One region of the Bradyrhizobium sp. STM 3566 genome, then DNA from elsewhere that is predicted to be linked to it. Evidence: predicted binding sites of a transcription regulator. Region 1 holds the regulator's gene; the other holds the start of a gene.
The links. The regulator PhoB, encoded in region 1, activates phosphate uptake and scavenging genes when phosphate is short. The targets are predictions, from matches to a motif close to TGTCATNNANCTGTCAT.
Positions count from the first base shown of each region.

Region 2: a site for PhoB is predicted at 1,739-1,755, ahead of P6U27_RS20100 (RNA degradosome polyphosphate kinase). Genes of this name have one in related genera too.

Region 1 covers NZ_CP120692.1:7,565,990-7,569,395, forward strand. The annotation lists gene P6U27_RS35970 (GcrA family cell cycle regulator) at 110-622, shown strand; gene phoB (phosphate regulon transcriptional regulator PhoB) at 883-1,590, opposite strand; gene phoU (phosphate signaling complex protein PhoU) at 1,606-2,322, opposite strand; gene pstB (phosphate ABC transporter ATP-binding protein PstB) at 2,334-3,155, opposite strand; gene pstA (phosphate ABC transporter permease PstA) at 3,152-3,406, opposite strand, start outside.
Region 2 covers NZ_CP120692.1:4,156,748-4,160,153, forward strand. The annotation lists gene purM (phosphoribosylformylglycinamidine cyclo-ligase) at 1-202, opposite strand, end outside; gene P6U27_RS20090 (CDP-alcohol phosphatidyltransferase family protein) at 360-902, shown strand; gene P6U27_RS20095 (DnaA ATPase domain-containing protein) at 996-1,673, shown strand; gene P6U27_RS20100 (RNA degradosome polyphosphate kinase) at 1,828-3,406, shown strand, end outside.

The sequences.
Region 1 (3,406 bases):
GCGCGCCCGGCGAGCCTTAAGGGATTCGGGCGGCACGGGTTTTTCAAGGCTTTAGGCATTCGCTGCGAAGGCCAGAGGTTGGCAGGCGCGCAGCGAGGGAAAGGGTGCAATGACGGTTTTGACCTGGTCCGATGATCGCGTCGAGCAGCTGAAAAAGCTCTGGGAGGCCGGACTTTCGGCCAGCCAGATCGCGGCGGAGCTCGGCAATGTGACCCGCAATGCCGTGATCGGCAAAGTGCATCGGCTCGGTCTGTCCGGCCGCGCCAAGAGCCCTTCATCGGCAGCGCCCCGGCCGCGCAAGGCGCGGCCCGCGCAGCACATGATGCGGGTGACCCGCCCCGTCGCACGCGGCAACACCGCGCTGGCGCAGGCCTTCGAGGTCGAGGTGGAGGCCGAACCTGTCACCTACGACAACGTGGTGCCGATGAGCCAGCGGCTGTCGCTGCTGGAATTGAACGAGGCGACCTGCCACTGGCCGGTCGGCGATCCCTCGAGCCCGGATTTCTTCTTCTGCGGCGGCAAGGCGCTCTCCGGCCTGCCCTACTGCGCACAGCATTCGCGCGTGGCCTATCAACCCACAGCGGATCGTCGCCGCGCGCCGGCGAAGCCGGGCACGCGGTGAGTTTGTTGATCTAGCTGATTGCAACGACGGCGCCGTCACACGCTGACGGCTCAACATACCCGAAGTCGTCCCGGCAAGCGCGCCACAAGCGCGCGCAGATCCGGGACCAATAGCCACCGCAAGACGTGGTTACGGGGACTCCGAGTTACCCTTTCGCAAAACAATCACGTCCTGTCGTTATGGGTCCCGAATCTGCGCGCGCCTGTCCGGGACGACACTGAGGCTATGGCAGCAGCCCGCTAAAGCAACGCCAGCAAACCCTACGTCTGCTCTGCCTTCGCGAAACGATCGTCCAGCGCATAGCCGGCGCCGCGAACGGTGCGGATCGGGTCCTGCTCGCGGCCGAGATTGAGCAGCTTGCGCAGGCGGCCGATATGGACGTCGACGGTGCGCTCGTCGATGTAGATGTCGCGGCCCCAGACACTGTCGAGCAGCTGCTCGCGCGAGAACACGCGGCCGGGATGCTCCAGGAAGAACTCCAAGAGGCGATATTCGGTCGGGCCGAGATCGATCGGCCGGCCCGAACGCGCTACGCGGCGCTTGTCGCGATCGAGCTCGATATCGCCATAGGCGAGCACGGTGGCGAGCCGCTCGGGGCTCGCGCGCCGCAAGAGGCCCTTCACGCGCGCGAGCAGCTCCGGCACCGAGAACGGCTTGACGATGTAGTCGTCGGCACCGGTCGCAAGTCCACGCACCCGCTCGCTTTCCTCGCCGCGCGCCGTGAGCATGATGATCGGCAGCTGCTTGGTCTCGGGACGGGTACGAAGCCGCCGGCACAGCTCGATGCCTGACAGGCCCGGCAGCATCCAGTCGAGCACGATCAGATCGGGAATGTGCTCCTTGAGGCGGGTGTCGGCGTCATCGCCGCGCATCACCGTCTCGACGTCATAGCCGTCGCCTTCGAGGTTGTAGCGGAGAAGCTCGGTGAGAGCTTCCTCGTCCTCAACCACCATAATGCGTGCGCCCATGTTGTCGTCGCTCCCTTAGGTATTCGGCACCGTCGTGGCGAAGGTCGTCATGTCGCCCTTCGGCCGCTTGTCGGTGATCGCCTGGCCCTCGATCATGTAGAACACGGTCTCGGCGATGTTGGTGGCGTGATCGCCGATCCGCTCGATGTTCTTGGCGCAGAACATCAGGTGGATGCAGAACGAGATGTTGCGCGGGTCCTCCATCATATAGGTGAGGAGTTCGCGGAACAGCGAGGTGCAGATGGCGTCGACCTCCTCGTCGCCCTTCCACACCGCCATCGCCGCCGGCAGATCGTGCGCGGCATAGGCGTCCAGCACCGACTTGACCTGCTGCTGCACGAGATCGGTCATGTGTTCCAGGCCGCGGAACAGCTTGAGCGGATGGAAATCCGTCTCCAGCGCGGCGACGCGCTTGCCCATGTTCTTGGCGAGGTCGCCGATGCGCTCCAGATCGGTCGCGACGCGCATGGCGCCGACGATCTCGCGCAGATCCACCGCCATCGGCTGGCGGCGGGCGATGGTGAGCACGGCACGCTCCTCGATGCGTTTCTGCAGCGCGTCGAGCTCGGCATCGGTGGTGACGACGCGCTGCCCGAGCGTGACGTCGCGGCGGATCAGCGCGTCGACGGAATCGACGATCATGCGCTCGGCGATGCCGCCCATCTCGGCGACCAGGCGGGTGAGCTCCTGGAGGTCGGTGTCGAAGGCCTTTGCGGTATGTTCAGAACCCATGTTCCGTCTCCTCAGCCGAACCGGCCGGTAATGTAATCCTGCGTGCGCCGGTCGCTCGGCGACGTGAATATCTTGCTGGTGTCGTCGAACTCGATCAACTCGCCGAGATACATGAAGGCCGTCTTGTCGGAGACGCGCGCCGCCTGCTGCATGTTGTGGGTGACGATCGCGATCGTGTAGTTCTCGGACAGTTCCTGGATCAGCTCCTCGACCTTGGCGGTCGAGATCGGGTCGAGCGCCGAGCAGGGCTCGTCGAACAGGATCACCTCGGGCCGCACTGCGACGGTGCGGGCGATGCAGAGGCGCTGCTGCTGGCCGCCGGAGAGCGACAGGCCGGAGGCATTGAGCTTGTCCTTGACCTCGTTCCACAGCGCGCCGCCGCGCAGCGCCTTCTCGACGCGGTCATCCATCTCAGACTTCGAGATCTTCTCATACAGACGAATGCCGAAGGCGATGTTCTCATAGATCGTCATCGGGAACGGTGTCGGCTTCTGGAACACCATGCCGACCCGCGCCCGCAGCAGGTTGAGATCCAGCTTGGGGTCGAGGATGTTGGTGTGGTCGAGCAGCAGCTGGCCGGTGGCGCGCTGGCCCGGATAGAGATCGTACATCCTGTTGAAGATGCGCAGCAGGGTCGACTTGCCGCACCCAGACGGGCCGATGAACGCCGTGACACGGTTGGTGCCGAGCGCCAGGTTGATGTTCTTCAGCGCGTGGTGCTCGCCGTAGTAGAAATTCAGGTTGCGCGCGGTGACCTTGGCGGGCGCCTCGGGCAGCAGCTGCGAGCCGGGATGAACGGTCGGCGCGCTCACGGAAACAGACATTTCACTCATTTTGCAGTCCTCTCGGCGCCGATGATGCGCGCGCCAATGTTCAGGGCAAGCACGGTCAGGGTGATCAGCAGCGCGCCGCTCCAGGCGAGCTGCTTCCAGTAGGCGTAGGGGCTCTGCACGAAGTTGTTGATGGTGACCGGCAGGTTGGCCATCGTCTTGTTCAGGCCAAGGCTGAAGAACTGGTTCGACAGCGCAGTGAACAACAGCGGCGCGGTCTCGCCGGCGACGCGGGCCGTGGCGAGCAGCACGCC
Region 2 (3,406 bases), 3.4 Mb from region 1:
CGTCGGTCGCTGCCACGAGGACGGGGTCCTTGAAGCCGGCCGCCTTGAGGTCGAACAGGCCGCCGAAGCCGCCGATCTCGGCATCCGCGCCCGGCCGTGCGGTGGCGCGCACCATCGGCTTGATCAGGTCGACCAATCGGTTGCCCGCGTCGATATCGACGCCTGAATCGGCGTAAGTGAGGCCGTTTTTGCGGTCGGTCATGCCCGATTTCCAGTGGGTTCGCGGCTGGTTACGTCGAATTCCGGGGACGCGCAATGGCTCGCATGGCGCTCCTGCCTATACTATGTAGAGATATCAACCGGTTCAGCCTTCCGAGGGGCCGAATTCGAGGTCAGACCGGGTGCCGGGAAGCGCTTTCGTGAGTATTCCGAACATCATTACCCTGGGCCGCATCATGTTGGTCCCGATCATCGTCTGGGCCATCGTGTCGAGCCAAATGGAGGTGGCGTTCGCCGTCTTCCTGATCGCCGGCATCAGCGATGCCGTGGACGGCTTCTTGGCCAAGCGGTTCAATATGACGAGCGAACTCGGCGCCCTGCTCGATCCGCTCGCGGACAAGGCGCTGCTGGTCTCGATCTACATGGCGCTCGGCATCTGGGGCGCGATCCCGCGCTGGATCGTGATCCTGGTGGTCTCGCGCGACATCATGATCGTCGCTGCCGTGATCGTATCCTGGTTGTTCGACCGGCCGGTCGAGATGAAGCCGTCGAAAGTGTCCAAGCTCAACACCGTGGCGCAGGTGGCGTTCGCAGCCCTGGTGCTGGCGGCGCTTGCCTTCGGCTTCAAGCCGGCCCCTTATGATATCATCCTGATGGGCCTCGTCACCGTCTTCACGCTTTCCTCCGTGTCGCTCTACCTCGTCGAGTGGCTACGGCACATGAGCACGATCGAGGCCAAATGAGTGAGGATACGGCCCCGCAAAAGGCCAAGTTCGCGCAAGATCAAGTCCAACCTCTTCAGACGGGCCGGCGGGCCGGCATGGAGCAAAGCAAGCGTGGCAGGCCGCGTTCATCCCCGACAATTGGCGTTTTCACTTCCGCATGCGGAGAGCCTGAGCCGGGACAATTTCCTCGAAGGCCCCGCCAATGCCGCCGCTCTGGGCCTGATCGACAGCTGGCCGGAATGGCCGAACCGGATCATGTGGCTGGCTGGCCCGGAAGGAAGCGGCAAGAGCCATCTCGCCGCGATCTGGGCCGAGCTATCAGGCGCCCGCTCGACCACCGCCAATGCGCTGACTGCCGCTGGCGTTCCCGGCGCGCTCGCCACCGGCGCACTGGTGGTCGAGGATCTCAAGGCCAAGGATTTTGACGAGCGCGCCCTGTTTCACCTGATGAATCTCGCCCGCGAGGACGGTGCCTACGTCCTCTTCACCGGACGCGAGGTGCCGGCCGCGCTGGAGATCGAGCTTCGCGACCTGCGCTCGCGTCTGCGGGCCGTTCCCGTGGTCGCGCTGCTGCCCCCCGACGACCAGCTCTTCCGCGGCCTGATCGTCAAGTTCTGCGCCGACCGCCAGCTCACCGTCGACGAGAGCGTGGTCGGCTATCTCGCCACCCGCCTGGAGCGGTCCTCGGCCGCCGCCCGGCAGGCCGTGGAACTGCTCGACAGCGAAGCCCTGCGGCTCGGCCGCCCCGTCACCCGGGCGCTGGCCGCCGAGCTGCTCCGGGACGCCTGACCGGCTCGCGGTCTTCCAGAGCGGCCTGAAACCCGCCTTGACGCGGCGGAGCGGCGGAACATCAATGTCATCGAAACGTCATCGCTCTAACACATGCTCCCGCCGATTTTGCGCGTAAGTCGCAATTGGGCTGAACTGGATGGACCGACTTTTGATGGACTCTGCGCAAGCTGTTGAAACCAAAGAGAAAGTCCCGGAAACTGAGGCCCTGCCGGCGATCGCATCCAGCCCCGAACGGTTCATCAACCGCGAGCTGTCCTGGCTGCATTTCAACCGCCGCGTCCTCGAGGAATCGGTCAATCCCAGCCACCCTGTGCTGGAGCGGGTGCGATTCCTGTCGATTTCGGCGAATAACCTCGACGAGTTCTTCATGGTCCGCGTCGCCGGCATCAAGGCCCAGGTGCGCGAGGGGATTGCCGAGCGCAGTCCAGACGGCCTGACGCCATCGGAGCAGCTCGCGCTGATCAACCGCACCGTGATCCAGCTCGCTTCCGACCAGCAGGCGATCTGGCGCGATCTGCGCGGCACGCTGGCCGATGTCGGCATCGTGCTGGTCGACGGCAAGGACGTCACCAGGGCGGAACGCACCTGGATCGAGGACTACTTCCTCAACAACGTGTTCCCGCTGCTGACGCCGCTCGCGATCGACCCCGCCCACCCCTTCCCGTTCATTCCGAGCCTCGGCTTCACCATTGCGCTGCAGCTCACGCGCGCCGCCGACGGCAAGCAGATGAACGCGCTGATCCGCATGCCTGGCAAGATCGACCGCTTCATCCGCCTGCCAGCCGACGGCAAGACCGTCCGGCTGATCTCGCTGGAACAGGCGACCGCCCTGTTCATCAACCGCCTGTTCCCCGGCTACAATCTGCACGGCCAGGGCGCCTTCCGGATCATCCGCGACTCCGAGCTCGAAATCGAGGAAGAGGCCGAAGACCTCGTCCGCCTGTTCGAGACCGCGCTCAAGCGCCGCCGCCGCGGATCGGTGATCCGGCTCGAGATCGACGCCAAGATGCCGGAGGAGTTGCGCAGCTTCGTGCAGCATGCGCTGTCGGCCGCCGACGACGAGGTCTTCCTGGTCGACGGCGTGCAGGCCATGAACGAGCTGTCGCAGCTCACCCGCCTCGACCGGCCCGACCTCGAATTCACCCCCTACGTGCCGCGCCATCCCGAGCGCGTGCGCGAGCATGGCGGCGACATCTTTGCCGCGATCCGGCAGAAGGACCTGATCGTCCACCATCCCTATGAGTCCTTCGACGTCGTCGTGCAGTTCCTGCAGCAGGCCGCGCGCGATCCCGACGTCGTCGCGATCAAGCAGACGCTCTACCGCACCTCCAACAACTCGCCGATCGTGCGCGCGCTGGCGGAGGCCGCCGAGGCCGGCAAGTCCGTCACCGCGCTGATCGAGCTCAAGGCGCGCTTCGACGAGGAGGCCAACATCCGCTGGGCGCGCGACCTCGAGCGCGCCGGCGTACAGGTCGTCTACGGCTTCCTCGAATTGAAGACGCACGCCAAACTCTCGATGGTGGTGCGCCGCGAGGGCGGCAGCCTGACGACTTACGTCCATACCGGCACCGGCAACTATCACCCGGTCACCGCGCGCATCTACACCGACCTCTCCTATTTCACCTCCGATCCGACCATCGGCCGCGATGCCGCGCGCGTGTTCAATTTCATCACCGGCTATGCCGCGCCGAGCGATCTGGAAAAGATGGCGGTGTCGCCACTGACCTTGC